Regions from separate parts of the Streptomyces sp. NPDC002574 genome, predicted to be linked through region 1. Evidence: riboswitches for the same ligand, from Rfam matches in the RefSeq annotation. Region 1 holds a riboswitch; each other region holds the start of a gene.
What was found. Region 1 has a riboswitch for cyclic di-AMP ahead of ACFYXS_RS10545 (M23 family metallopeptidase). Riboswitches for the same ligand answer to the same signal wherever they lie in the genome.

Region 1 (7,279 bases):
CCGCGCCGCGACCGCCGTCGGCGTCCCCGTCACCATCGCCAAGGCCGACGGTGCCCCCGTCAACGCCGCCTCGATGCTCGCCGTGCTGAGCCTGGGCGCCGCGGGCGGCGAGGAGGTCGTGCTGGCTTCCGACACCGAGGGCGCCGACGCCGCGCTCGACAGCCTGGCCAAGCTCGTGTCCGAGGGACTGGAAGAGCTTCCCGAGACCGTCTGACCCGGTCGCCGGACCTGTGGGCCGGGGACGCGAAATCCGTCCGGATTTCGCGTCCCCGGCCTTTTCGGCACCTGCTGAATTCGACGCCGCACGCGACGGAATAAGGGACGCAAAATACAGTGCGCCCCTATTCTCTCAGCTGTATACGGCACCATTGTTAAACGTGATCGCTCGGTTCGTGTACGGCATGTTTCCGATTCCTCACCGAGGGGGCGCGCCGCGGCCCGCGCGCTCCGGACGGCGCAGCCGGTGCACCGAGCCGGCGCGCTCCACGTGGCCGGCCATCGCCGCGCGGGCACGCTCCGCGTCACCGCGGGCGACGGCGTCCACGACCGATCCGTGCTCCTCCCAGGACTCCGCGGCGCGGCCCGGCGAGTCCACCGCGTACACCCAGGCGATCTTGTGCCGCAGTTGCGTCAGCAGCGCCACCAGCGTGGGACTCCCGGAGGCCTGCGCCAGCGTCTCGTGGAACCAGCCGTCCAGCGCCGGCAGATCGGACAACTGCCCGCGCGCGGAACGCTCCTGCCCGAGCCGCACCAGCCCGCGCAACACCTTGACGTGTGCCTCCGTGCGCCGCTGGGCGGCGCGGGCGGCACCGAGCGGCTCCAGCAGGCCGCGGATCTCCAGCAGGTCCGCGGCCTCCTGGTCGGTGGGCTCGGCCACGGACGCGCCGGCGTGCCTGCGGGTGCGGACGAAGCCCTCGGACTCCAGGGTCCGCAGCGCCTCGCGGACCGGGACCCGTGACACCCCGTAGCGCTTGGCGAGCTGCTCCTCGGTCAGCCGGGTGCCCGGCGCGAAGTGCCCGCTGATGATGTCGTCACGGATCGCCGTGCACACCGCCTGGGCGGAAATACGGCGCCCCGCGCCGCCCGTCCCGTTCACGTCCGGTCCCACATCGCCGGTTTCCTTCCCTTGCCTGCCGGCGGCTGCCGTTTAATCACCGCGTAACGCAGATGCCGGCGTTTCCGTGGCGACTCTATTCCAGCACGCGGCCGATTCCGGCGGCGGTCGTGAATTCATGGAACGTTTTTGGACACGGCTCCCGGTGTGCCGAAGGCCCCGGCGGGGGGGAGCCGGGGCCTTCGGGTGGGGGGAGGGAGATGGACCGGGAGGCCGGAAAGGCCGGAGGGCCGGAAAGGTCAGAACAGAACGCCGTGGGAGCGCAGGTACGCCACCGGGTCGACGTCGGAGCCGTACGCCGGGGTGGTCCTGGCCTCGAAGTGCAGGTGCGGGCCGGTCACGTTGCCCGTGGCGCCCGACAGGCCGATCCGCGTGCCCGCGGAGACCGTCTGGCCGACCGCGACGCCGATCGAGGACAGGTGGCCGTACTGGGTGTACATGCCGTCCGCGTGCCGGATCACGACGTTGTTGCCGTAGCTGCCGCCCCAGCCGGCCTCGACGACCGTGCCGGCGCCGGCGGCGTGCACCGGGGTGCCGATGGCCGCCTGGAAGTCCACGCCCGTGTGGTAGCCGGACGACCACAGGCTGCTGGTCGCGTGGTACGGGGTGCCGATGCCGCCGTGCACGGGCAGCATCCAGGAGGTCAGGGACGTACGGGCCTGGGAGCGCGAGGCATGTGCGGCGCCGCCGCGGGCCGCGGCCCCGGCCTGGACGCGCGACTTGGCGGCCGCCTCGGCCTCCTTCGCGGCCCTGGCGGCCGCGGCCTTCTTGGCGGCCCGCACCTTCGTCACGTGCGCGACGTGTGCCGCGTGCTGCTTCTTCGCCGCGGAGACCGCCGCCCTGTGCTGGGCTTCCGCCTGCTCGGCGAGGTGGGCCGCCATGTCGCCGCTGACGGCGGCGCACTTGGCGAACGCGGAACGCTCGGCTTCCGCGGCCTGCGCGGAGGCGGTGAGCGTGCCGGTGGTGACGGCGGTGAGCGCGGCGGCGCAGGCGACGGTGGTACGTATGGTGAACGCCATGGGCAGGCGGAGATCCTTTCCTTCCTTCTCGCCTACCGGGTTAGCTGACGGGTTCGGAGCAGGAAGGTCTCCTACGGGCGCCCCGGTGAGGGCGGGCCCGATTCACCCCAGGGGACGACTCACATGGGTCCCCGGCTCCCCAGGCTCACGCCCGACGGGGACTCGGCGATCGTTGCTCCGGTGCCGCGGGAGGCGGCTGATTCCGCCGGACAACCCGAGGACGCTAACCGCGCCCCCGCGGCCGTTCCAAAAAAATCCGGCCTTTTGTGCGGGATGCCACACCGGCCCCCAACCGGTCCCAACCGCCCCCCGAGCGACAAAACCGCAGTTCCCCGCATGCCCCGCACGCCCCCTGACGGCCCCTGGCCACCGGCCCGGTCCGCGCCCCGGGACACGTGACCGGAGTCACCTTCCGGGTCCGCCGTAGGGACGCCGGGGCGCTCGGCACCGTGCGTAGGGTCCCCGCGTGACCACGACATCAGGGGCGACGACGCCCGCGGCCCGTGCCGCCGAGGATTTCCTGCGCACCTTTCACGACCGGAGTCCCGGCCTCCAGTCGGCGGGGGTCGAGGAGGCCCTCACCCGTGACGGGCGCACGACCTACGAGGTGCTGGCCGAGCACGTCCCCGGCGCCCGCCGCGTCCTGGACCTGGGCTGCGCGGACGGCGCCCTGCTGGAACTGCTCGCCGGGCGGGGGGCCGGGGTCCTGGCCGGCATCGACCTGTCGGAGGGCGAGCTGGCCCTCGCCCGTCGGCGGCCCGCGCTGGCCGGCGCCGATCTGCGGCGGGGGCGCGCTCAGGAGCTGCCGTTCGCCGACGGCTCCTTCGACGCCGTGGTGTCGCACATGGCGCTCATGCTCATGTCCGACCCCGACCAGGTCTGCGCCGAGGCCGCGAGGGTGCTCGTCCCGGGCGGCGCACTGGCCGTCGCCGTCGGCGGCGGGCCCGTCCCCGGCGAGGGAGTGGACCTCTTCCTCACGCTGGCCGTACCGCACTTCGAGGCCGCCGCGCCCGAGCGCCGCCTGCCGCGGCTCGGCGACCGCAGGACACGCGGGCGGGAGGGGCTGGACGCTCTGCTGGGACCCCTCGGGTTCGCACCGCTGTCCTGGCGGACCGTGGTCATCGGCATGGACGGCACACCCTCGGAGGTCTGGTCCGCCCTCTCCTCGACCTACTACGACATGGAAGTCCTCGACGAGGAGCGGACCGCGGATCTGCGCGCCGAGTTCCTCGGTCGCGCGGCCGCCCTGGCGGGCCCCGACGGGCGGCTCCCGAGCGGCATGAGGGTCACCATGGGCGCCACACGGCTCCAGCCCTGAGCCCGCGCCCGCCGGGCGACAGCACGCGGCCCCGGGCGCCGCTGGTGCGTCCGGGGCCGCGCTGCGGGCGGGTGGCGTCAGGCGCCCGTGACGACCGTCACGGGGCCGATGCCGAGCTCGCGGACCGGGTCGGCGATCGCGGTGGCGTCACCGACCAGCACGACCACGAGCCGGTCGAGCGGGAACGCGGCGACGGCCGCGGCCGTGGCCTCGACGGTGCCGGTGGCCGCCAGGCGCTCGTACAGCCGCGCCTGGAAGTCGTCGGGCAGGGACTGCTCGACCTGGTCGGCGAAGGTGCCCGCGACGGCCGAGGCCGTCTCGTAGCGCAGCGGCGCGACGCCCACGAGGTTCTGGACGGCGACGTCCCGCTCCTCGTCGGTGAGCCCCTCGGCCGCCAGGGTGCGCAGCACCTGCCAGGTGTCGGCCAGGGCGGGCGCGGTGACGTCGGTCGCCACCGAGCCGCTGATGCCGAGCAGCGAGATGCCGGTGCCCTCCGGTGTGGAGAGCAGGACCTGACCGAAGGCGCGGACGCCGTAGGTGTAGCCCTTCTCCTCCCGCAGCACGCGGTCCAGGCGCGAGGTCAGCGTGCCGCCGAGGCAGTACGTGCCGAGCACCTGGGCCGGCCAGACCGGGTCGTGGCGGTCCGAGCCCGTGCGGCCGATGAGCACCTGCGTCTGGACCGAGCCGGGCCGGTCGACGATGATCACGCGGGCCGTGTCGTCCGCGGTGATCGCCGGCAGCGGGCGGCGCTCGGCGGGCTTGCCGCTCCACTCCCCCAGGGTGCTGCCGAGCAGCGCGTCGAGGTCGATCCCGGTGAGGTCGCCGACCACGACCGCGGTCGCGGTGGACGGCCGTACGTGCGCGTCGTAGAAGGCGCGGACGGACGGGGCGTCGATGCGGGCGACGGTCTCCTCCGAGCCCTGGCGCGGCCGGGAGCACCGCATTTCGGCGGGGAAGAGCTCCTTGGACAGCGCCATGGCGGCGCGCCGCGCCGGGTTGGCGAGCTCGTGGGGGATCTCGTCGAGGCGGTTGCCGACCAGGCGCTCGATCTCGCTCTCCGGGAACGCCGGGGCGCGCAGCGCGTCGGCGATCAGGCCGAGGGCCTTGTCGAGGCGCGAGGCGGGGACCTCCAGCGAGACCCGGACGCCGGGGTGGTCGGCGTGCGCGTCGAGGGTGGCGCCGCAGCGCTCCATCTCGGCGGCGAACTCCTCGGCGGTGAGCTTGTCGGTCCCCTCGGACAGTGCGCGGGCCATGATCGTGGCCACACCGTCCAGGCCCTCGGGCTCGGCGTCGAGCGGCGCCGCGAGCAGCACCTCGACGGCGACGACCTTCTGGCCGGGGCGGTGGCGGCGCAGCACGGTCAGCCCGTTGGGCAGCTGGGACCGCTCGGGGGCCGGGAAGTCCCAGGGCTTGGGCTCCCCGGGCCGGGGCTGCGGGTGGAACGTCATGGTGCTGTGGACGTCGGTCACTGGTCCTCGCCCTCCTCGTCCTCGTCGAAGTCCTCGCCGGAGGCCGCCGCGGAGCCCGTGGGCTCGTAGACGAGCACGGCGCGGTTGTCCGGCCGCAGCGTGGCCGCGGCGATCTCGCGCACCTCGTCGGCGGTGACCTCCAGCACCCGCTTGACCGCGGTCAGCGCCAGCTGCGGGCTGCCGAACAGCACGCTGTAGCGGCACAGTTCGTCGGCCCGGCCGCCGACCGTGGCCAGCCGGTCCAGCCACTCGCGCTCCAGCTGGGCCTGGGCCCGCTCCATCTCCTCAGGCGTCGGGCCCTCTTCGGCGAAGCGGGCCAGCTCCTCGTCGACGGCGGCCTCGATGTCGGGCACCTCGACCCCGCTGGAGGTCTTGACGTCCAGCCAGCCGAGCGACGGCGCCCCGGCCAGCCGCAGCAGGCCGAAGCCGGCCGCGACCGCGCTGCGGTCCCGGCGGACCAGCCGGTTGTGGAGCCGGGAGGACTCCCCGCCGCCGAGGATCGTCAGCGCCAGGTCGGCGGCGTCGGCCTCGCGGCTGCCGTCCTTCGGCAGCCGGTAGGCGGCCATGAGGGCACGGGAGGGTACGTCCTCCTCGACGACCTCGCGGAGTTGCCCGCCGATCACTCCAGGGAGTGAACCGTCGCGCGGCGCCGGCTTGCCGTCGTGGGACTCGATGGTGCCGAAGTACTTCTCGACCCAGGCTAGCGTCTGCTCCGTGTCGATGTCGCCGACCACCGCGAGGACGGCGTTGTTCGGGGCGTAGTACGTCCGGAAGAAGGCGCGCGCGTCCTCCAGGGAGGCGGCGTCCAGGTCGGCCATCGAGCCGATGGGCGTGTGGTGGTACGGGTGCCCGTCCGGGTACGCCATGGCGGTCAGCCGCTCGAACGCCGTGCCGTAGGGCACATTGTCGTACCGCTGACGGCGCTCGTTCTTCACCACGTCGCGCTGGTTGTCCAGGCTCTCCAGGTCCAGCGCGGACAGCAGGCTGCCCATGCGGTCGGCCTCGAGCCACAGCGCCAGCTCCAACTGGTGGGCCGGCATGGTCTCGAAGTAGTTGGTCCGCTCGAAGCTCGTGGTGCCGTTGAGCGAGCCGCCTGCGGCCTGGACCAGTTCGAAGTGGCCGTTGCCCTTGACGTTCGCCGATCCCTGGAACATCAAGTGCTCGAAGAGGTGGGCGAGTCCGGTACGGCCCTTCACCTCGTGACGGGAACCGACGTCGTACCAGAGGCAGACCGCGGCGACCGGGGTGAGGTGGTCCTCGGAGAGCACCACTCGCAGGCCGTTGGCCAGGCGGTGCTCGGTCGCGGTGAGGCCGCCGGATTCTGCCTCCGGCGTGGCCGTGTGACCCATGGGCAAGCTGTCCTTCCCGTCGCGTACTCGTTGTTTCGTGCCTAGACCTGCCACTCTAGGCAGCGGACAAACAGCCTGCGAAGTTCCCGTCACCGGCGCGCAGGAGCCGGGGGGTGGTCCGGGCTGTCGGCGGGGCGGTCCACAATGGTCCGCGTCAGTCACGTGTCCACACCCGATGAGGTCCAGCCGAAGGAGCAGCGCCCTGATGGCCCGCCGCACCACGAAGACCCCGCCGCCGGACGATTTCGAGGAGCGGATCCTCGACATCGACGTCGTCGACGAGATGCAGGGGTCCTTCCTCGAGTACGCCTACTCGGTCATCTACTCGCGCGCGCTCCCCGACGCCCGCGACGGGCTCAAGCCGGTGCACCGCCGCATCGTGTACCAGATGAACGAGATGGGGCTGCGTCCCGAACGCGGCTTCGTGAAGTGCGCCCGCGTCGTCGGCGAGGTGATGGGCAAGCTCCATCCGCACGGCGACGCCTCGATCTACGACGCCCTGGTGCGCATGGCGCAGCCGTTCTCGATGCGGGTGCCGCTGGTCGACGGCCACGGCAACTTCGGCTCGCTCGGCAACGACGACCCGCCGGCCGCCATGCGGTACACCGAGTGCCGCACGGCCCCGGCCGCGATGCTGATGGTCGAGTCGATCGACGAGGACACCGTCGACTTCGCGCCGAACTACGACGGCCAGGAGCAGGAGCCGGTCGCCCTGCCCGCCGCGTATCCGAACCTGCTGGTCAACGGCGCCTCCGGGATCGCGGTCGGTATGGCGACCAACATGCCCCCGCACAACCTGGGCGAGGTGATCTCGGCCGCCCGCCACCTGATCCGGTACCCGAACGCGGACCTCGAGACGCTGATGCGCCACGTGCCGGGCCCCGACCTGCCGACCGGCGGCCGCATCGTCGGCATGGACGGCATCCGGGACGCGTACGAGAGCGGGCGCGGCACCTTCAAGATCCGCGCGACGGTCTCGGTGGAGGACGTCACCGCCCGCCGCAAGGGCC
Region 2 (7,279 bases), on a different contig from region 1:
CCGCATCGACACGACGCGACGGACGTTGAAGCACTACGGAAAAGCCTGCGCCGACTTCATCGCGGGAGGGACCAGGCGCGGGACGCAGTGCCACAACATCATCGACTAGCAGGTCGGGAGCAGCACAATGGGCAATGGTTTTCAGAGCGCACTAGGCAGCAGGTTGGTGCGCTGGTTCCTGGCCGTGACCCTGAGTTTCGTCGTCGTCGCGATCTTCGTACCGCTGTGCCTGGCGTTGCTCCCAGGCGGTGTGCAGGACTCGCTCTCGGACGCCACTGTCGGATGGATCGTCCTGATCGTAGGCGTAGCGCTCAGCGCGATCGTCCTGTGGTGGACCTCGTCCCGCGACAGTGCTCAGGAACGCAATTAGGCCCGGGGCTACCTCATTCATCCCCACCCCACAAGCAACACCCGTGAATTGACGGCGCCGTGAGCCCGTGTCGGGGACTGTGGGCGGGCGTTGAAGCACTGACGGGAAAGTCCCGGTGCCTGAGCAAGGTCACGGAGCAAGGCGGAATCCCCATGAGCGACAAGTCGTCGAGTACACGGCAGGGACGGTTGGTGCGGTGGCTGCTGGCGGCGGGGGGCAGCTACCTGTGCGCGATGTTCGTCGTGCTGGGCGGGCTGTCGCTGCTGCCGAAGCACACGCAGACGTCGCTGTCGGAGACCGCCGTGGGGTGGGCGGTCCTTGGGGTGGCGACGGCGATCTTCGTGGGGTTCGCGGGGCGGCGCAGCGGGAGGTCGTGAGGGAGGCGGGCCACCCGCGCCTCACGTTCGCATCCATGCGCGCGTGCCGAAGGAGGCGCAGGAGCGGGAGGCGGTGGTGGCCGCGGAGCGAAGGGTGGTGGTGAGGAGGGCGGGGGTGAGGCGGGTGCGGACGTGGGTGAGGAGGGCGTGGGCGAGGGCGCCGTGGAAGATGTCGCCGGCGCCGAGGGTGTCGGCGACGGCGGTGGGGGCGGGGACGGGGACTTCGCCGCCGGCCCACAGGACGGGGAGGGGACCGCGGGTGACGATCGGCCAGGGGACGCCGGCGCCGCGGAGGAAGGCGAGGACGTCGGCGGGGGACGACGTGCCCGGGGGGCGGAAGTCGGCGGAGCAGACGGCGAGGTCGGTGTAGGGGAGCAGGGGTGCCGTGCCCGGGCGCCAGCTGCCGGCGTCGAGCAGGGTGGGGATGCCCGCGGCGCGGGCGTGGCGGACCGCCGGGAGGGCCAGCGCCGGGTGGTGGGCGTCGACCAGGACGAGGTCGGCGGAGGCGACGATCGCTTCGAGGTCGTCCGGCGGCGTCGGCTGGGCCGATGCCGGGGAGGCCACGGCCCGGTCGCCGGTGGACTCGGTGACCAGGATCGTGGAGACGGCCGGCGGCTCCGGGGAGTCCGCGGTGAGGTTGAGGACGGCGACGCCGAGCGCCGCGAGGTCCTCGTCGATCGCCGTGGACAGCGGATGGCCGCCGAAGGCGGTGAGCAGGACGGCCTCGCCCCCGAGGTGGGCGAAGGTCGCCGCGGCGTTGGTGGCGGGCCCGCCGGCCGCGATGAGCTGGGACGAGGCGGTCAGCTTCTCGTTGGGGGCGGGGACGCGGTCGACCCGCGTGATGACGTCAAGTGTGCAGAGGCCTACGAAGAGCGCGCGCATGGGCGCATAGTGGCATCGGGGGGTACGCCACGGGGGCCATCCCGTTTACGCGCCTCCTACGGGTAGGGGTGCACCATTTTTCCCGTACCCCCGACGCGGAGTGCTCACGGACCACTACGCTGTGTGCTCAGCAATGGTGCGCGGGGAATGCCGTAAGCAGGAGGACCGCATGGGGAACGCGCGACCAGGTGGGGCAGGTCCGGCGGACGTCGAGGTGGTGCTGGCCCGGGCGCAGAACGCGTTCGAGATCGACGACGTCGTGCTGGGGCGGCTGGAGACCGCGCTGATGGGCTGCACGGAGCTGGCGTCCTTCCGCCAGCGCAAAGGGCCGCCACGGCGGTTGAGCCGGCGCACGCTGCGCCACACGTTCCTGCTCGCGGACGGCGGCACCCAGGTGCTGTGGGAGATCGAGCACAACACCGGCCCCGGCGAGGACCCGCTGTACGAGGTGTACGCCGACCCCGAGGTGCTGCTCGCCGCGCAGCATGTGATCGACCTGCGTTTCGGCGAGCCCGCGCCGCAGGAGCTGGAGGCGGAGGCCGCGGAGTGGCTGGCCCGGCTGCCGCGGGTCGGTGCGGAGCCGCTGCCCGGTCCGAGGCAGTACATGCGGGAGGACTCCGCGGAGCACGCCTGGCGGCTGCTGCGGCGTGCCGAGAACCGGGACGCGCCCGGTGACGACCTGCGGGTCCGGCTGGGCTCGGCGGTCGGTCACGACATCGCGTACGTCACCGGCCGGCACACCCGTATCGGGACCGGCCGCGTGGTGGGCTGGACGCTGTACGAGCACGCGTTCCTGCTCGCGAGCGGCGAGGAGCTCAGCCTGTGGGAGGTCGAGCACACCATGACGCCCGACGGGCGGCCGGTGTGCGAGGTCTACGCGGACGAGACGGTGGCCTGCGACGCGGCGGACGTACGGATGGAAGCGCTCTAGCGCCTTTCCCGGCCATGGCGCCGCCGCGCGTCCCCGGGGCGCGCGGCCTTCTCCCGTTGCGGCCTTCTCCCGTTGCGGCCGTCTCCCGTTGCGGGCGCTCCGCAGCCGGGGGAAATTGGGCGTAGAGGGAAACGGGAGGTTCCCATGACGGTCCTGGCGGAGGTCGAGTTCCCGGGCGTGACGGCCCTGCAGTACGAGGAGGCCAATCACCGCGCCGGATTCGGCCCCGACCATCCCCCCGCCGGATTGCTGGCCCATGCCGCCGTGATCACCAACGACGGTCTGCGGATCGTGAACGTGTGGAACTCGGCGGAGGCGCTGGAGGCCTACCTGGTGATCATGATGCCCGCCGCCAAGGAGTCCGGGTTCCCGGAGCCGAGCGGGCCGCCGCGGGTCTCGGAGCTCTACAACTTCCTCGTCCCGTAGGTCACCGGCGCGGAAACGACGGACCGGCGGCCTGGTGTCGGGGGTGTCACCAGGCCGCCGGGGTCCGTACGCAGAGCGTCAGCTCAGGATCACGGGGTCATGCCCATGCTGCGCAGCCACGGCATCGGGTCGATCGGGTCGCCGCCGCCGGGGCGGACCTCGATGTGCAAGTGCGGACCGGTGACGTTGCCGGTCGCGCCGACGCGGGCGATGGTGTCGCCGGTGGAGACCTTGCCCGAGGTGATGAGCATCGAGGAGAGGTGGCAGTACCAGAGCTCGGTGCCGTCGTCGAGGGTCAGGATGATGCGGTAGCCGTACGAACCCGCCCAGCCGGCCGAGGTGATGGTGCCGCTGTGGATGGCCTTGGCCGGGGTGCCGGTCGGGGCGGCGAAGTCCTGGCCGGTGTGGGTGTTGGCCCACAGGGAGCTGGACTGCCCGAAGCTCGCGGTGAGGGTGTACGAGGTCAGCGGCAGGGTGTAGCTCTTGGCGAGCTCTGCCAGCCGCGCGGCCTCGGCCTTCTTCGCGGCCTCCTGGGCGGCCTTCCTCTTGGCCGCGGCCTCCTCGCGCACCTGCTGCGCGGCGGCGGCCTTGGCCGCCTTGGCGGCGGCCTGCTGCTGCGCGGCGGACCGCGCGGCCGCGTCGGCGGCGTTCCGCTGCTGCTGGGCCTGGTCGAGGATCCGGGTGCGCAGCGCCTCGCCGGCGCCCGGGGTCAGGGCCTGGGCGACGGGCTTGGCGGTGGGCTGGCTGTCCAGCAGAGAGCCGAGCCCGGGCACCTTGGCCACCTCGGGCAGGTTGGGGAGGGAGACCGGGAGCGGGTTCTTGCCCTCGGCGGTCGCGACACCGCCGACGCCGAGCACCGCCACGGCCGCGACGCCGAAGACCGCCGAACCGCGGCCCAGGGTGCGCTGCTTGGCGACCCGGTGCCGGCCGCGGACGGGGGCGGTGGACTCCTCGGTGGGGTTCCACGGCTCGGCGGCCGGCTCGGGCTCGCCGAACGGGGAGAAGGCCTGCGTGGTGTACGCGTCGCGGGTGTCCGCGTCCGGGGCGGGGCCGGCCTCGGGGGCGTCGTACGCCTCGTCGACGAAGGCGGCGGCCTCGACCGCGCTGCGCGGCTCGGGCACGGGTGCGACCGGCTGGAAGGGGGCGACCGGTTCGGCGACGGGGGCGGGGGCCGCGGCGAGTGCTTCCTCGACCCAGCCGGCGGCGAAGTTCCACTCCGCGGTGTCCCAGCCGTCTATCGCGTTCTTCGTCGGCGGAGTCTGCTCGGCGGCCGGGGGATTCCAGCCGGCGGCCATGTTCCACTCGGCGGTGTCCCACTCGGGGTTGTGGTACCCGGTCCCTTGTTGCTGTTGTCCGGGTATCAGGGCAGGCTCGTTCGACGCCACGCGGGCGCACTCCTTTCCTTCCTTCTCGCCTACCGGGTTAGCTGACGGGTTCGGAGCAGGAAGGTCTCCTACGAGGACCGTGAAGGCCCCCGATTCACCCCAGGAAGTGGTTCCCCGGTTCCCGCGGACGGGATTCGGCAAGCGCACGGCGCCGCCCTGGCGGGCGACGGGTGACCGCGCTGCGTTATCGAACGTTAATAGAGGCGGCACCCAATTCCAAGCCGCTTCGGCGAGTTCGCACTGGGAATCTATGGGGATGGAACGGGCATTTATCCACATTCCGCTGTGACTGCCGTGACCAACGGGAGATGTGAGTGTGCATCAGTCGTTATGCGGAAGGGAGTGCTCTGCTCACGAGGAGTGAGGGTCACCCCGGACCCCGATCGCCCAACGACCCTTTCCTGCGGGCCCCGAGACCTCGCGCCGCACCCTCCGCCGCGCCGCGCGTCGGGAGCCTGCGGTGCACTTCACGCCACTGGGCGCGGCTGAAAGCAACGCGGCGGACGGCGGCCGCGGGGGCGGCGCGGAGCGCGGCGCGCGTGCCGGCGGGACGCGGCGGACGGCGACAGCGGGGAGGGCTTCGGCACCGCGGCCCCTCGCGCATCCCCCCGCACCACTCGACGGCGGCGTGAGGATCGTCACCCTTGACACCCCAGGGTGCGGCATGCTCGCCGCGAGGCAGGTAGGGAAACCCATGCGAAGCGGGGCATGTCGGTCCCGGCGGCGGCCCGCATGCTGATGTGTCATCAACCGCGGGGTCGCCGAGGGGCCGTTGCCACGGCCGCCGACCGCCCTGTCGGGGATGGCCTGGGGCGTACGGCCGGAGCCGGCCGGGAGCGGCGGGGAGCCCCCACGCCCCCTATGCGACGGCCGCGAGGGTGCGTCATCATGCCCGAGTACGGCGGATTCGCCCGATCTTGGAGGCTGGCATGAAGCTGGGCAAGGCACTGGCCAAGGGCTACGCGGAGGAGACCGGCGACGAGCCGCCCGGTGTCGCGAAGGAGCTCGACGTCGCGACGGCCGTGACGGCACGGACGGCCTCCGGCACGGACGACACGCCAGCGCGGGAGCCCGAGAGCGCCGAGGCCGCGGTCCGGTGAGGTACGGGCGCCGCTTGCCGGAGGAGCGGCCGGCGGTGCCGCCGACGGGCTGGAAGCTGGCGTTCCCGATGCTCTCCGCGGACGGCACACACGTCGGCTTCCGAGGCGTCTCCCTCGGCGGGCGCATCGTGTACGGCGTCCTGGACGACGCCCGGTGCGGCTACGGCAGGCGGCACGCCAGCCCCGCCCGTGGCTGCGACTGCGGCTTCTACTGTCTGCACACGGCCGCCGAGGCGCAGGCGCTGACCTGCGCCACGGACTGCGGTGACGCGGTGATCCTCCAGGTTGGCGTGCTGGGGGCGTACACCCGGTACGAACGCGGCATGCGCTACGCCCGGCAGCGGGTGCGCACCGTCCGTATGGCGGCCTGCCGCTGCGGCCGCCCGGCGCGGGTCTTCGTGCGCGACGGCACGGGCCTGCCGGGCTGGCGCGCGCTCCAGGCCAACTGCCACGCGTGCGCGGCGGGCCTGTGGGTGCTGACCCCGGCGGAATTCGGCCGTCTCGCGGGCCCCGGCGTCAACGTCACCGGCGAGGCCCCGCACCCCGCCGACAGCGCCCCGCCCCTGCGCCAGCAGCTCGCCGCCGAGGCGGCCGCCCTGCGCGCCCGCCTCGACCACTTCCAGGAACGCCTCCGCCACCTGGAGGACGGCGCCTAGTGCCTCCCGGAGCGCTGCCCCGCCCCGCGTCGCCGGCCCCGCGAGCCCCCGACCTGGGCGGGGACGCGGGGCCGGGCGGAGGTATGACCGGCCGCCCATACTGGAGGACATGGAGCACAACGCCGAGCTCAGGGAGTTCCTGCGGACCCGCAGGGCACGGCTGAGCCCTCAGGACGCGGGGGTGGCGGTCAGCGGCACGGCGCGCAGGGTGCCGGGGCTGCGGCGGGAGGAGCTGGCGCGGCTCGCCGGTGTGAGCACCGACTCGTACACCCGTTTGGAGCAGGGCCGGCACCAGAATGTCTCCGACGCGGTGCTGGACGCCGTGGCCCGGGCCCTGCGGCTGGACGCGGACGAACGGGCGAACCTCTTCGAGCTGGCGAGGCCGCGCCGCGCCGCCCGCCGCCGCCCGCCGCACCGGCCCCAGCGGGTCCGACCCGAGGTGCACCGCGTGCTGGACCTGCTGGACGGCCGCTCCCCGGCCCTCGTGCTGGGCCGCCACGGCGACGTACTGGCCTCCAACCGGCTGGCCCGCGCGCTGATCACCGACTTCGACGCGCTCCCGCACCGGGACCGCAATCTGGCGCGCTTCCTGTTCCTCGACGAGGCCGCGCGTGACCTGTACCGGCAGTGGGCGGCCTACGCCGCCGAACTCGTCGGCGCCCTGCGGGCGCAGGCCGCGCGGTATCCCGACGATCCGGGGCTGACCGAGCTGGTCGGCGAACTGACGATAAAGAGCACGGAGTTCCGCGACTGGTGGGCCGACCAGGGCGTCCGGGAACGGACCCACGGCGTCCAGCACTACCACCACCCGGTCGTCGGCGACCTGACGCTCGCGTACGAGTACGTCGTCTTCCCCGCCGACGCCGACCAGTCCATGTGCCTCCACACCGCCGAGCCCGGCTCCTCCTCCGAGGCCGCGCTGCAGCTGCTCGCCACCTGGACCGGCGACGAGGCGCTCCGCAACGGCGTGCCGCACCACGAGCGCGACCACCGCTGACCCGTCCGCCACGTCCGTCACGTCCGGGCGCGCGGAAGGGGGCGGTGCCCGCCGGCACCGCCCCCTCCTGCGTGATCACACGGCCGTCGGGGACCGTCAGTCGTCGGCCTGGGCGCCGCTCAGACGCATCCGGACGATCTGCGGGTCGTGGTCGC
Region 3 (7,279 bases), on a different contig from region 1:
GTTCCTCGTCGGCGCCGATGAAGGCGCTCTCGGTGACCTCCAGGCACAGGGCGGTCGGCTCCAGCCCCGCGTCCTTGATGACGGCGAGGGTCTCCGGGACCAGGCCGCGGTGGCTCAACTGCGCCGGGGACAGGTTGACGTTGATCCGCAGCGGGTGGCCGTCACTGCGCGGGAACTGCCAGTCGCGGGCCTGCCAGGCGGCCTGCTCCAGCACCCAGTGGCCGAGCGGCACGATCAGCCCGGTGCTCTCCGCCAGCGGGATGAACCGGTCGGGACCGAGCACCCCGTGCACCGGATGGCACCAGCGCACCAGCGCCTCCGCGCCGCGCACACTGCCGTCGGCGAGCCGGACCAGCGGCTGGTACTCGATGAAGAACTCGCCGCGCTCCAGGGCGATGGGCAGCCGGTTGGTGAGTCCGTGCCGGGTGATGGCGCGGGCGTCGGAGTCGGGGTCGGCGAGCTCGAAGCGGTTCCCGCCGGCGGCCTTGGCGCGGTACATGGTGATGTCGGCGCTGCGCAGCACCTCGGCGGGGCCGAGGCTGCCGGCCTGGCCCTCCACGATGCCGATGCTGCACCGCACGGACAGTTCGCGGTCGTCGACGCGGATGGGGTCGGCGAGCGCTGCGAGGACGAGGTCGGCGAGGCCGGTGACGTCCGCGCGGCTCGCCGGGTTGACCACGAGCGCCGCGAACTCGTCGCCGCCGATCCGGGCGACGAGCTGGTCGGACGAGGTCACGCAGGCCTTCAGCCGCTCGGCGACGGCCACCAGCAGTCGGTCGCCCACTGCGTGGCCGAGGCTGTCGTTGACGTCCTTGAAGCCGTCGAGGTCGAGGTAGCAGACCCCGACGCGCGAGCCGTCCGGCCCGCCGAGCACCTGCTCCAGGCGCTCGAAGAACAGGTTCCTGTTGGCCAGCCCGGTGAGCGCGTCGTGCGTGGCCTCGTACCGCAGGCGCTCGTTGAGCAGGCGCTCCTCGGTGATGTCCTCCGTGAGCGCGAGCATGTACTGCGGGACGCCGGCGTGGTCGCGGAGCAGGGAGACCGTCAGATTGGTCCACAGGGCGGTGCCGTCCGGGCGGTAGTACGCCTTCTCGACGCTGTAGCGGTCGCGTTCGCCCCGGTTGAGCTGGCGCTGCATCTCCCAGACCTCGGGGGCGTCCTCCGGGTGCACCCAGTCGTAGACGTTCCTGCTGAGGATGCGGCGTTCCAGGCCGCCGAACATGGTGGTGAGGGCGTCGTTGACGTCGAGGATGCGGCCTTCCATGTCGGCGATGCCGATGCCTATGGAGGCGCCCTGGAAGATGGCGCGGAATCGCACCTCGCTCTCGTGGAGGGCCTGTTCGACGGCGATGCGGGCGGTGAGCGCCGCCCGGGACAGGGCCTCCTGCTCGGTCCTGGTCCGCTCCTGCAGGGCGCGCGCGTAGCCGGAGGCTATCCAGTGCTGCAGCCGGGCGGAGCGGGTGCGGCCCTCGTCGGCGGGCAGCGACGGGTCCGGCGGCGAGTACAGCAGCAGGTAGGCGTCCACGACGCCGAGGATGCGGGGCAGCGACTCGGGGTCCGTGCAGTGCGCGGCCACCAGCGCCGCGCCGATCTCCGCGCCGGCGCGCGGGTCGAAGGGCTGGGCGTGCAGGGCCGCCTCCAGCCGCGCGGCGAGCGGGAGCAGGTACTCCTCGAACTCGCCGCGGGTCATGGAGGTGGCGGTGGCCGGATAGATCGCCCGGCTCCAGATGATCGCGAAGCGCCGCAGGCTGTCGGCGGGCTCCGGGGCCGGTTCCGGTTCCGGGTCGGGTTCCGTGGTCACGGTCACGCCTTGCGGCCGACGCCCGCGAACCCGCTGAAGACGACCGGGTCGGGCTCGTCGTCGTCCGCGCCGTCCGGCCGCCACAGCGGGGCCGAGACCAGGCCGGGTGCGATGAGGTCGAAGCCGTCGAAGAACGTCTCCACCGCCTCGCGTGAACGCATGATCAGCGGTGAACTGGCGCTGCGGTAGACGTTCTGGACCCGCTCGCCCTCCTCGGGCCGGCGAGGGCCGCCCTCCATGGAGGCATGGGTGAGGACGAGCAGGCTGCCCGGCGCGAGGGCGTCGCGCAGTTCGGCGACGGCCTTGGCCGGATCGTCGGCGTCCTCGAGGAAGTGCAGGACGGCGACCAGCAGCAGCGCCACCGGTCGGTCGAGGTCCAGCAGCCGGCCGGCCTCCTCGCTGTCGAGGATGTCGCGCGGGGAGCGCAGGTCGGCGGCGACGATCACGGCCTCCTCGTTGCCGTCCAGCACGGCGCGGCTGTGCGCGACCGCGACCGGGTCGTTGTCGACGTAGAGCACGCGGGCGCCGGGGCTCGCGGCCTGGGCGACCTCGTGGACGTTGCCGAAGGTGGGTATGCCGGAGCCGATGTCGAGGAACTGGGTGACGCCCTCGTCCACCGCGAAGCGCACCGCCCTGCGCATGAAGGCCCGGTTGGCCTGCATGATCTTGGGCAGGCCCGGGAATGCCTCGATCGCCCGCCGCCCCGCCTCCCGGTCGACCTCGAAGTTGTGCGAGCCGCCGAGGTAGTAGTCGTAGATGCGGGACACGCTCGGCACGGACAGGTCGATGCCTTGGGGGGCCCAGGCAGGACGCTCCATCAACGGCTCCAGCTCGTCGGGATCAGGGCAGCGGGCCGTGCGGACGGCCGCCTGGCTCAGAGGCTACTGATCGTTCGTTCGAGAGGAAACCAGAAATGGAAATATTCGATCCGTTTCGGTCACTCGCCAACGGCAAGTGCCCTGCCCCCGCGATGCGGGGAACAGGGCACATGCCAGCGCCGGATGACGGGTGATCAGTTCGCTCAGATGCTGACGCCGTGCGCCCGCAGGTAGGCCAGCGGGTCGATGTCGGAACCGAACGACGCGGTGGTGCGCACCTCGAAGTGCAGGTGCGGGCCGGTGACGTTGCCGGTGGCGCCCGAGAGGCCCAGCTGCTGGCCCTCGGAGACGGTCTGGCCGGCCGAGACCGACAGCGAGGACATGTGGGCGTACTGCGAGTACTTGCCGTCGGCGTGCTTGATGACGACCTGGTTGCCGTAGGAGCCGCCCCAGCCCGCGGAGACCACGGTGCCGGAGGCGATCGACTTCACCTTGGTGCCGGTGGAGGCGATGAAGTCGACACCGGTGTGGTAGCCCTTCGACCACATGGAACCGGACTGGTGGTACGGGGTGCCCAGCGTGACGTGGTCCAGCGGGGCGGTGTAGCCGGAGGCGGACGAGGTGGTGGACTTGACCGGGGCCGGCGTGCTCGCGGCGGGCTTGTCCGGGAGGGCGACCGTGGCCTTGCCGCTCAGCGCCAGGACCTGGCCCGGGTAGATCAGGTTCGGGTCGGCGCCGATGACGGACTTGTTGGCCGCGTACAGCTCGCGCCAGCCGCCGGTCACGTCCTGGGCGTCGGCGATGGTGGAGAGGGTGTCGCCGCCGACGACCTTGTAGGAGTCGCCGGTGGCCGGCTTGGAGGCGGAGTCGGCGGGCTTGGAGGCCTGCGTGTCCTTCGCGGGAGCGGGGGTGGCGGGCTTGGTGGTGGTGCCGGAACCGGCGACGCTCTGCGGGGTGGCCGACGTGTCGGCCATCGCCTTGGTCAGACCGGCCTTGGGACCGCACACCGGCCAGGCCTGCGGGCCCTGGACCGCCAGCACCTTCTCGGCGACGGCGATCTGCTCGGACTTGGTGGCGAGGTCCGCACGGGCGGCGTACTTGGTCCCGCCGAAGCCGGCCCAGGTGCTCTGGGTGAACTGCAGCCCGCCGTAGAAACCGTTGCCGGTGTTGATGGACCAGTTGTTGGTGCTCTCGCAGCTGGCGACCTTGTCCCAGACGCTCACCGGTGCGGCGTGGGCGCCGGCGGCGCCGACGACCGGGAGGGCGATCGCGGCACTCGTGGTGCCGGCGAATGCGCCGAGGCGGACGAAACGATTGGTCCGCTGACGACGGTGCTTTCCCTTTGCGGGCATGGGGAATTCCTCTCCGACGCCTACGAGGTGAGCTGTCGGGTTCGGGCTGGAGATGCCCGGCCGCTTTGAGGCATGCCGACTAAAGGCACGTCGCTGCGACTTCACCCCAAGCCGTCCCGTGACACGGAACGGCACTTACCTGGGTCCCCCGCTCCTGCCGTGCGGTTCTTGTCATCCGGCTTACGAGTGGCGGCAGGATTAGGCGTTCCACTCGGAAGAATTCCCGCCGGCATCCGGCCTGCGGGACTTGGAAGCTAAACGACGCAATCGCGCCCCGGCAAGGTCCGGAATCACAGCAATCGCCGACCGGCAAGTCGATCAATGAATTCCGTGACGTTACGTGAGAAGTGTCCGCTCTGTGTAGGCGAAATAATGACCCCTGGCGAACGGCATTGCACAGGCGGTGAATACGGGGAAGATAAATCGACGCTCGGTGGCCCATGCCTGCCGGAGCGTGTTCGTCGCGTGACACCCATCACGTGCCTATTGCCTACGCATGCACTGTGGATACATATGTCCGCTTACGACCTTCGATGCCGGATAAGGCATGACATGGGGCGTTCCAACCCGCGTTGCAGGATGGCGTGATGAGGCCCGCACCCGTCGTCGTGTCCAGCAGGACAACCGATGACCGGCCCGCATCGATTCCCGGCGGCGTCGCCGCCCGCCGGGACCCGGGACGCGCCGGTGGCCGGAGACCGGGGCAGCCCGGGCCGGCCCCGCGTCCCGGCGGCACCTCCCGGGCGGTGCGACCGGGGCCGCGGGCAGCGCGTGGGGCGACCCGGGACCCGGGTGACACGGCAGAAGCCCCAGGGGTAGCCTCCCAATCCCGAACATTTTCTTACATCGACACCTCGACCGGGAGCCCCCGCGTGCCCTACCTCGCCGCAGAAGACCGCTACGCATCAATGGAGTACCGCCGCACCGGCCGCAGCGGGGTCCTGCTCCCCGCCGTCTCCCTGGGCCTGTGGCACAACTTCGGCGACACCTCGCCGCTGGAGACCCAGCGCGCCGTGCTGCGCCGTGCCGTCGACCGCGGGGTCGTCCACCTCGACCTCGCCAACAACTACGGGCCGCCCGCGGGCTCGGCCGAGGCCAACTTCGGCACCCTCTTCGCCCAGGACCTGCGCCCGTACCGCGACGAACTGTTCATCGCCAGCAAGGCGGGCTACGACATGTGGCCGGGCCCGTACGGCGAGTGGGGCAGCCGCAAGTACATGCTGGCCTCGCTCGACCAGTCCCTCGGCCGCATGGGCCTGGACTACGTCGACGTCTTCTACTCCCACCGCTTCGACCCGGACACGCCCCTGGAGGAGACCATGGGCGCCCTGGACACCGCGGTCCGCCAGGGCAAGGCGCTGTACGCGGGCATCTCCAACTACCCCGCGGACGCCCACCGCCGGGCCACCGAGATCCTGCGCGAGCTCGGCACTCCGCTGCTGATCCACCAGGCCGCCTACAGCCTCCTGCAGCGGAGCCCCGAGGCGGGCGTCCTCGACGCCGTCGGCGAGACCGGGACCGCGCTCATCGCCTACTCGCCGCTCGCCCAGGGCCAGCTGACCGACCGATACCTCGACGGCGTCCCCGCGGACTCCCGCATGGCCCTCGGTCACTTCCTCAAGCGCGACGCCCTCACCGACGAGAAGCTCACGCTGCTGCACGCCCTCAACAAGCTCGCCGGCGAGCGCGGCCAGACCCTCGCGCAGCTGGCCCTCACCTGGGTCCTGCGCGACCCGCGCGTCGTCTCCGTCCTCATCGGCGCGAGCAGCGTGGCCCAGCTCGACCAGAACCTCGCCGCCCTCGACGCCGCGCCCCTCACCGAGGCCGAACTCGCCGAGATCGACCGCCTGTCGGCGCAGGCCGGCGTCGAGATCCCGTAGGTCCCGCGCCGCACCGCCCCGGAGGTCCTGGCCGGCGTCAGGACCTCCGCAGGCGGCCCTCCAGGGCCGCCCTGACGCCGGGCCACTCGTCCTGGAGGACGGAGTAGTACGCGCTGTCGCGCACGGTGCCGTCGGTCGCGCGGACGTGCGCGCGGCGGATGCCCTCGAAGCGTCCGCCGATGCGCTCGATCGCGGCCCGCGAGCGGGCGTTGCGGGCATCGGTCTTGAGCGTGACGCGCAGCACGCCCCAGGTCTCGAAGGCGTGCGTGAGCAGCAGGAGCTTGGCCTCGGTGTTGCAGGGGGTGCGCTGGGCGGAGGCGGACAGCCAGGTGCTGCCGATCTCGGCGACCGTGGGCACCCCGTCCGGGCGCGGTGCGATGCGCCCCGCGGGCCAGGCGGGGGTGGCGGTCCAGTAGTCGAGGTCCAGGAAGCGCGTCGAGCCGATCAGGGTGCCGCGCGCGATGTCGACCACGGCGAACGGGAGAGCGACGCCGGTGGCCTGGTCCGCCAGTGCCCCCTGGATGTACCGCTCCATCGCGGGCAGGTCCTCCGGCACCAAGGTGAATCCGTAGGTGTCGCGGGACTCCCGGGCGGCACGCAGCAGCCCGTCCGCGTGGTCCGCGGTGAGCGGCTCCAGGCGGACGTACCCGCCTTGCAAGGTCCCGGTTTCCGGCATGCCCCGGATGCTATGCGCACCGCCGCGCGGCTGGTCAACTGCGTGTCCCGCGCGGGGCGCGGTCGGGAGTGGCGACCGGGGATGTGAAAATGTCGGCATGAGCAACAACGACGTGTACTTCGACATCACGATCGACGGCGAGCCCGCCGGACGGATCGTCTTCACCCTCTTCGACGACGTGGTGCCCAAGACCGCGCGGAACTTCCGCGAGCTCGCCACCGGCGAGAACGGCTTCGGCTACGAGGGCTCGCACTTCCACCGCGTCATCCCGGACTTCATGCTCCAGGGCGGTGACTTCACCGCCGGCAACGGCACCGGTGGCAAGAGCATCTACGGCGCCAAGTTCGCCGACGAGAACTTCCAGCTCAAGCACACCAAGCCGGGCCAGCTGTCGATGGCCAACGCGGGCCCGAACACCAACGGCTCGCAGTTCTTCATCACGACCATCGTCACCGACTGGCTGGACAACAAGCACGTCGTCTTCGGCGAGGTCGTCGAGGGCATGGACATCGTCAAGAAGATCGAGTCCCTCGGCTCGCGCAGCGGCACCCCCAGCGCCCGCGTCGAGATCGCGAAGTCCGGCATCGTCGCCTGACCCACGTCCTGCCGCCCGGCACCCGGGCCGCCCCGCGCGGCCTCCGGTGCCGGGCGCCCGGCTTTCCGCGGTCCCGGTCCGCGACCGGCCCCCGTCCCGGCCGCACCGCGGGCGGCGTACGATCCCCATCGGCGCTGCTCACCGCTGGTGCGCGCCGACC
Region 4 (7,279 bases), on a different contig from region 1:
CCGAGGCGAAAGAGAAGCGGTGAACGACCGTCACCCGTCGGGGTATGCCCCCGAGTACAACGCCTACGGGCACGAGGGCTATTCCAGCGCCTCGTACCCGTCCGCAGGCGCTGTCCACACGGATGACGACCCGCTGTTCGGCTCGTGCCAGGGGTACCCCGCGTACGACACCGGCACCCAGGCCACCGGCTCGTGGGACACCACCGCGACCGCCTACTGGCAGCCCCAGGACCCCACGGCCGGTTACGGCGACCCCGCCGGCGCGGCCACGGGCACCTGGTACGCGCAGCCCGCGGCCGAGACGTACGACTACACGGCGTACGAGCACGCCCCGGTGTACGAGTACCAGGAGCCGGAGCCCGCCCTCCCGCACGAGCCGCTCCCCCATGAACACCTCCCGCACGAACCCCAGGCGTACGTGCCCCACGCCCGCGAGCCGGAGGCCGGTCCCCACGGGACCGCCGCGGAGGACTGGGCGGACGGCGAGGACGCCTACCCGTTCGACGAGCACGACGCCGAGGACCCGCACCCCGCCGAGCCGGAAGAGGAGTACGACTCCGCGCACCGCGCCGACGACACCGGATACGACGGGGACCCGGACGGCGCGCCCGTCCTCCCGCGCCCCCGCGCCGGCAGCCGCCGGCGCCGCCCGGCCCGCCGCTCGGCGCTGCTGACCGTCGCCGTCCCCTCCGTCGCCGTCATGGGCGTCGCGGCCTGCGCCGCCGCCGTGACCGTCAACACGGAGGAGGGCGACACCAGCACGACGCAGGCGGACGGCATCGTCGGCGGCGCCAAGACGCCCACCACCAAGCTCGACCAGCAGCTGGCCGGGGTGAACCGGGACGTCGACGACTTCGCCTCCCGCGCCAGCCGCACCCAGGAGCGCCTGGACATCAAGGAGCGCCAGGCAGCGGAGCGGAAGAAGAAGGCGCAGGAGGCCGCCCGCAAGGAGGCGCTGCGCCCGAAGTTCCTGCTCCCGGTGACCGAGCACGGCCTGAGCGCGTACTTCGGTCAGGCGGGCGTCAACTGGATGTCGGTCCACACGGGCATCGACTTCCCGGTCAGTTACGGCACGCCCGTGATGGCCGCGACCGACGGCACCGTCCGCACGCAGTGGAACAGCGCCTACGGCAACATGGCCATAGTGACCGCGCCCGACGGCACGGAGACCTGGTACTGCCATCTGAGCAGCACCAAGATCCGCTGGGGCAGCGTCAAGGCCGGCGAGGTCATCGCCTATTCCGGCAATTCGGGCAACTCCACCGGACCGCACCTGCACTTCGAGGTCCGCCCGGCCGGTGGCTCGGCGATCGACCCGCTGCCGTGGCTGCTCAAGCACGGCCTCGACCCGCGCTGAGCCCCTCCTGCAGAGTACGTCCAGGCGCCCGTGCGGCTCCCCCACGGGAAGCCGCACCGGCAATCCCGGTCCGCTAGAGCTTCTCCACCGGCGCGTAGCGCAGCAGCAGCACCTTCGGCCGCTCGTCGCCGAAGTCGATGGTGGCCTTGGCCTTCTCACCGCTGCCGTCGACGGAGACGACCGTGCCCAGCCCGAAGGTGTCGTGGTTGACCCGGTCCCCCACCGTCAGCGCGATGACCGGCCGGTCCTGGGTACGCCGGGTGGCGAAGCCGGACGGGCCGCCCTTGGACGAGGACCGCGACAGCATCGAGGCCGCCGCCGACACCGAGGCGGACGGTGTCGGGGAGGACCCCGTGCGCCGCCACTCGATGAGCGATTCCGGGATCTCCTCCAGGAAGCGGGAGGGCGGGTTGTACGACGGCTGGCCCCACGCGCTGCGCATGCTCGCCCGCGTCACGTACAGCCGCTGCCGCGCCCGCGTGATGCCGACGTAGGCGAGCCGGCGCTCCTCCTCCAGCTCCTTGGTCTGGCCGAGCGCGCGCATGTGGGGGAAGACCCCGTCCTCCATGCCGGTCAGGAAGACCACGGGGAACTCCAGGCCCTTGGCGGTGTGGAGGGTCATCAGCGTTATGACGCCGCCCCCCTCCTCGTCGTCCGGGATCTGGTCGGAGTCGGCGACCAGCGCGACGCGCTCCAGGAACTCGGCGAGCGTGCCGGGCTCCTCCTCGGTGCGCTCCTGCTCGAACTCCAGGGCCACCGCCGCGAGTTCCTGGAGGTTCTCGACGCGGGTCTCGTCCTGCGGGTCGGTGGAGGCCTGGAGCTCGGCCAGGTAGCCCGTGCGCTCCAGCACCGCCTCCAGGACAGTGGCGGGGCCGGCGCCGGAGTCGACGACCGTGCGCAGTTCCTCCAGCAGCTCGTTGAAGCGCTTGACGGCGTTGGACGAGCGGGCGGCCATGCCGTAGGCCTCGTCGACCCGGCGCAGCGCCGCGGGGAAGGAGATCCGCTCGCGCGAGGCCAGGGCGTCGATCATCGCCTCGGCGCGCTCGCCGATGCCGCGCTTGGGCACGTTGAGGATGCGGCGCAGCGGGACGGTGTCCTCGGGGTTGGCGAGCACGCGCAGGTAGGCCAGGACGTCCCGGACCTCCTTGCGCTCGTAGAAGCGGACTCCGCCGACGACCTTGTACGGCAGGCCGACGCGGATGAAGACCTCTTCGAAGACACGGGACTGCGCGTTGGTGCGGTAGAAGACCGCGACCTCGCCGGGCCGCGCGTCGCCCGCGTCGGTCAGCCGGTCGATCTCGTCGGCGATGAACTGCGCCTCGTCGTGCTCCTGGTCGGCGACGTAGCCGGTGATGACCGGACCCTGGCCGGCCTCCGTCCACAGGTTCTTGGGGCGGCGGGAGGCGTTGCGCTCGATGACGGCGTTGGCGGCGGTCAGGATGTTCTGGGTGGAGCGGTAGTTCTGCTCCAGCAGGATCGTGCGCGCCTGGGGGTAATCCTCCTCGAACTGGAGGATGTTGCGGATGGTGGCGCCGCGGAAGGCGTAGATGCTCTGGTCGGCGTCGCCGACCACGCACAGCTCGGCCGGCCCCTCGCCGCCCTCCTGCGCGTCTCCGCTCGCCGTGCCGACCAGTTCGCGCACCAGGGTGTACTGCGCGTGGTTGGTGTCCTGGTACTCGTCGACCAGGACGTGCCGGAAGCGGCGCCGGTAGTGCTCGGCGACGTCCGGGAAGACCTGGAGCAGGTTGACCGTGGTCATGATGATGTCGTCGAAGTCGAGCGCGTTGGCCTCGCGCAGCCGCGACTGGTACATCGCGTAGGCCTCGGCGAGCTTCTTCTCGAAGGGGTTCTCCGCCTGGTCGGCGAAGGTCTCCTCGTCGATGAGCTCGTTCTTGAGGTTGGAGACCTTGGCGCTGAAGGACTTCGGCGGGAACTGCTTGGGGTCCAGGTCCAGGTCGCGGCAGACCAGCGCCATCAGGCGCTTGGAGTCGGCCGCGTCGTAGATGGAGAAGCTGGAGGTGAAGCCGAGCTTCTTGGACTCCCGGCGCAGGATGCGGACGCAGGCGCTGTGGAAGGTGGAGACCCACATCACATTGGCGCGCGGGCCGACGAGTTGCTCGACGCGCTCCTTCATCTCGCCGGCGGCCTTGTTGGTGAAGGTGATCGCCAGGATCTGACCGGGGTGCACCTTGCGGGCGCCCAGCAGATGGGCGATGCGGTGGGTGAGCACCCGGGTCTTGCCGGAGCCGGCGCCCGCGACGATGAGCAGCGGGGAGCCGGTGTGCTCGACGGCGGCGCGCTGCTGCTCGTTGAGCCCGTCCAGCAGCGCGGCGGGGTCGACGGCGGGGCGCGGCGCGCCGTCCCGGTAGTAGGCGTCCCGGTCCGCGGGCGCGTCGAAGCGCCCCTCGAAGAGGTCGTGCGGAACCGCTTCGGCCTCCTCCTCGGGGGGCGGCGGGTGCTCCTCCCGCGGTTCGAAGCCGGCCAGGAAGCTGTCGTCAAAGAGGCTGCTCATCGCCTCCCGAGTCTAGGCGGTGGGACCGACACCGGTGCGCCGCTTCGAGGAGCCCGGCGGACGCGGGGCCCGCGGCGGCGCGTGCCGGAGAGCGGCCGGAGGGACGCCGGGCAGCCGCCGGAGGGGTGCGAGAGGGCCGCCGTAGTACCACCGGAGGGGCGGGCAACGGCCCGGATGCGTAAAGGTCACGAAATGATTGCGGACAATTCGAACACCAGCCTTCCCAGGAGCCACCCCAGTTGACTAGCGTGCCCCCTCAGGCGGTCCGCACCGAACGGCGGCGACCGAGCCGTCACGGCCGCCTCCGCTGAGTCCGGCGACCGCCGGAGCCGGGGACCCACCACTTTGGGGTGAATCGGTCCGTACGGGCGCACCGCGCGTGCGCCCGGACGACCGTAGGGCGGCCTTCCGAAGCCCGAACCCGACAGCTAACCCGGTAGGCGGTCCACGGAAGGAGCCGTCCGACTTGGCGACGCACCGCAAGCCGCGCCCCCGCATGCTCACCGTCCCCGGCCCGCGCACGGCCGTGGGGCTCACGACCGCCGCACTGGCGACCGTCACCCTCCTCGGCGAGAGCGCCAGCGCGGCGCCCGCCTCCCCCGACAAGCCGTCCATCACCGAGGTCAAGGCCAAGGTGGACGCGCTCTACCACCAGGCCGAGGCGGCCACCGAGCGCTACAACGGCGCCAAGGAGCAGACCGACAGGCAGCGGACGCAGGCCGACCAACTGCTCGACCAGGTGGCCCGCAGGACGCAGACGCTCAACGACGCCCGCCGCACGATCGGCGAGTACGCCTCGGCCCAGTACCGCGGCGGCGGTCTGGACGGCACGACGACCTTCCTGCTCACCTCCGACCCGCAGCAGTTCCTGGACCAGGCGCACCTGATGAACCGCCTGTCCGACCGCCAGGAGCACGCGATGGAGGCCTTCCGCACGCAGCAGGAGGCGACCACGCAGAAGCGCACGGAGGCCGTCCAGAGCCTGCAGAAGCTCACCGAGGCGCAGACGCGGCTGGCGACGGAGAAGCGGGCGGTCAAGCAGAAGCTGGCCGCCGCGCAGCAACTGCTCAACACCCTGACGGCCCAGGAGAAGGCGCGGCTGGCCGCACTGGAGAAGAAGCGCGAGCAGGAGGCCGCGGACAAGGCCCGTGCCATCGCCGCCAAGGAGGAGGCGGCGCGGAAGGCGGCCGGGGGCACGTCGGTCGCGGGAGGCGGTTCGACCACGACCTCGACGGCGTCGGGCACCTACGCCGCCAAGGCGGAGAAGGCGATCGACTTCGCCCGTGCCCAGATCGGCAAGCCCTACGTGTACGGGGCCACCGGCCCCAACTCCTTCGACTGCTCCGGCCTGACCCAGGGCGCCTGGGCCGCCGCGGGCGTCTCCATCCCCCGCACCACCTACGACCAGGTCGACTTCGGCTCCCGCGTCACCGCGGACCAGCTGCAACCGGGCGACCTGGTCTTCTTCTACTCGGACGTGACCCACGTCGGCCTCTACATCGGCGGCGGCCAGATGATCCACGCGCCCCACACGGGAACCGTGGTGAAGATCGCCCCGATCACCGAGATGCCGATCTACGGCTACGCCCGGATGGCCTGAGTCCCCCGCCTCCCCGCTGAGGGGCTCAGGTCCAGAGCACGGCGATGAAGATGTTGGCGGTGGTCAGCGCGCCCACGGCGCCGAAGGCCGCCGCCGACACCTTCTCGTCGTCGCGCTTGACGTAGACGAGGCCGAGGACGACCACCAGGACGGCCAGCTTCACGCCGATCTTGACGTTGTTCACCGGCTGGTCGTCGGCCTGGTTGAGCCCGACCAGCAGCGCCCCGGTGACCAGCATGGTGAGCGCCCCGTGCAGCATGCCCGGCACGAAGCGCGCGTCGCCGCGGCCCATGGCCTTCATCTGGGTGAGGAAGCCGCCGAGCAGGGCGGCGATGCCGATGATGTGCAGGCCGACGACGAGGTTGATGAGTACGTCCATGGCTCAGGACCCTAACCACGCCCGTATCAGCATTCGGCACCGAGGTGGGCCCCTTCCGGCGCATCGGTCACGGCTGGACCGCGAATGACCAGGTCACCCGTCGAACAGCGGTCATCGGGGATCAGGTAGTGGCCGAATCGGACCAGTCCCGCACACTCCACCGCCGGCTGCCGACGCACAGGTTTAGCGTCCTGCCCCAGGTGGCCGATCCCCACTGCCGGCGGGACTCGTCGTCGGCATCGGCCACCCCCGCCGAAGGTCCGGCGGCGGCGCGGCTCCCCGTCCGTCCGCCGCCGGACCGCGGGCAGCAAGTCCGGCAGCTCGGAAGGAGTGACGGCGCGTGGCGTCGCACAGAAAGCCCAAGGAGCGCACTCTCACCGGCTCCACCGCGCGCACGGCCGCCACCCTCGCCATCGCGGGAGCGGCCTCGGTGACGGTGTTCGGTGAGACCGGGCACGCCGAACCACGGCTGACCACCTCCGAGGCCAAGGCCCGGGTGGACCGGCTCTACCAGGAGGCCGAGCAGGCCACCGAGCGGTACAACGGGGCGAAGGAGAAGGCCGACACGGTCCAGCACCGGATCGACGACCTGCAGGACGAACTCGCCCGCAGGACCGAGCGCCTCAACCGCACCCGCGACGGACTCGGTTCGATCGCCACCGCCCAGTACCGCAGCGGCGGCGTGGATCCTGCCATGCAGCTCGCCCTGGCCTCCTCGCCCGACCAGTACCTCGAACGGGCCGGACTGCTGGACCGCATGAGCAGCCGTCAGAACGCCGCGCTGCACGCCCTCGGCTCCCAGCGGCGCGAGATCGAGCAGTTGCGCACCGAGGCCGGGACCGAACTCGACGAGCTGCGCCGCTCCCGCGCCGAACTGGCCCGCCACAAGCGCACCGTGCAGGAGCGCCTGGCCTCCGCGCAGCGCCTGCTGGACGGGCTCACGGCGGGCCAGCGGGCCGCCGTCCTGGCGGACGGTGGCCAGGGCGCGACCCGTTCCGGCGGGCGGGCCGGCCGCGCGGTCGCCGCGGGCTCACGGTCGGCGCTGGCGCCCGCGGTGGCCCCCAACGCCCGCGCCGCGCGCGCCGTCTCCTTCGCGTACGACTCCCTCGGCCTGCCCTACGTCTGGGGCGCCACCGGCCCGTCCTCGTACGACTGCTCGGGCTTCACGCAGGCCGCCTGGCGGTCCGCCGGGGTGGAGCTGCCGCGCACGACGTACACGCAGATCAACGCCGGCAGCCGGATCTCCCGCTCCGAACTGGCCCCCGGCGACCTGGTCTTCTTCTACTCCGGGATCAGCCACGTCGGCCTGTACATCGGCAACGGCATGATGATCCACGCCCCGCGCACCGGCGACGTGGTGAAGATCGCCCCCGTCGACCAGATGCCCTTCGCGGGGGCCACCCGCCCGGCGTGATCCCCGCGTGGTCCCCC

Region 2: linked by a shared signal. The riboswitch ahead of ACFYXS_RS18550 (M23 family metallopeptidase) and the one ahead of ACFYXS_RS10545 (M23 family metallopeptidase) in region 1 are both predicted to bind cyclic di-AMP.
Region 3: linked by a shared signal. The riboswitch ahead of ACFYXS_RS22200 (transglycosylase family protein) and the one ahead of ACFYXS_RS10545 (M23 family metallopeptidase) in region 1 are both predicted to bind cyclic di-AMP.
Region 4: linked by a shared signal. The riboswitch ahead of ACFYXS_RS24710 (NlpC/P60 family protein) and the one ahead of ACFYXS_RS10545 (M23 family metallopeptidase) in region 1 are both predicted to bind cyclic di-AMP.

What each region holds. Positions count from the first base shown of each region.
Region 1 is NZ_JBIARB010000004.1:147,748-155,026, reverse strand. Features, by position in the region: gene ACFYXS_RS10555 (HPr family phosphocarrier protein) at 1-214, shown strand, start outside; gene ACFYXS_RS10550 (GntR family transcriptional regulator) at 416-1,108, opposite strand; gene ACFYXS_RS10545 (M23 family metallopeptidase) at 1,354-2,133, opposite strand; cyclic di-AMP (ydaO/yuaA leader) riboswitch at 2,149-2,311, opposite strand; gene ACFYXS_RS10540 (class I SAM-dependent methyltransferase) at 2,600-3,451, shown strand; gene ACFYXS_RS10535 (M16 family metallopeptidase) at 3,529-4,899, opposite strand; gene ACFYXS_RS10530 (M16 family metallopeptidase) at 4,917-6,269, opposite strand; gene ACFYXS_RS10525 (DNA topoisomerase (ATP-hydrolyzing) subunit A) at 6,475-7,279, shown strand, end outside.
Region 2 is NZ_JBIARB010000007.1:235,665-242,943, forward strand. Features, by position in the region: gene ACFYXS_RS18520 (hypothetical protein) at 1-109, shown strand, start outside; gene ACFYXS_RS18525 (hypothetical protein) at 167-370, shown strand; gene ACFYXS_RS18530 (hypothetical protein) at 523-747, shown strand; gene ACFYXS_RS18535 (PfkB family carbohydrate kinase) at 769-1,629, opposite strand; gene ACFYXS_RS18540 (DUF6227 family protein) at 1,799-2,560, shown strand; gene ACFYXS_RS18545 (hypothetical protein) at 2,705-2,986, shown strand; gene ACFYXS_RS18550 (M23 family metallopeptidase) at 3,076-4,371, opposite strand; cyclic di-AMP (ydaO/yuaA leader) riboswitch at 4,383-4,521, opposite strand; gene ACFYXS_RS18555 (hypothetical protein) at 5,301-5,471, shown strand; gene ACFYXS_RS18560 (hypothetical protein) at 5,507-6,127, shown strand; gene ACFYXS_RS18565 (helix-turn-helix domain-containing protein) at 6,237-7,124, shown strand; gene ACFYXS_RS18570 (endonuclease/exonuclease/phosphatase family protein) at 7,221-7,279, opposite strand, start outside.
Region 3 is NZ_JBIARB010000008.1:454,269-461,547, forward strand. Features, by position in the region: gene ACFYXS_RS22190 (putative bifunctional diguanylate cyclase/phosphodiesterase) at 1-1,804, opposite strand, end outside; gene ACFYXS_RS22195 (SAM-dependent methyltransferase) at 1,801-2,616, opposite strand; gene ACFYXS_RS22200 (transglycosylase family protein) at 2,820-3,968, opposite strand; cyclic di-AMP (ydaO/yuaA leader) riboswitch at 3,973-4,183, opposite strand; gene ACFYXS_RS22205 (aldo/keto reductase) at 4,841-5,848, shown strand; gene ACFYXS_RS22210 (GNAT family N-acetyltransferase) at 5,886-6,524, opposite strand; gene ACFYXS_RS22215 (peptidylprolyl isomerase) at 6,622-7,119, shown strand.
Region 4 is NZ_JBIARB010000010.1:18,003-25,281, reverse strand. Features, by position in the region: gene ACFYXS_RS24720 (peptidoglycan DD-metalloendopeptidase family protein) at 20-1,357, shown strand; gene pcrA (DNA helicase PcrA) at 1,431-3,869, opposite strand; cyclic di-AMP (ydaO/yuaA leader) riboswitch at 4,165-4,328, shown strand; gene ACFYXS_RS24710 (NlpC/P60 family protein) at 4,336-5,469, shown strand; gene ACFYXS_RS24705 (hypothetical protein) at 5,495-5,848, opposite strand; gene ACFYXS_RS24700 (NlpC/P60 family protein) at 6,189-7,262, shown strand.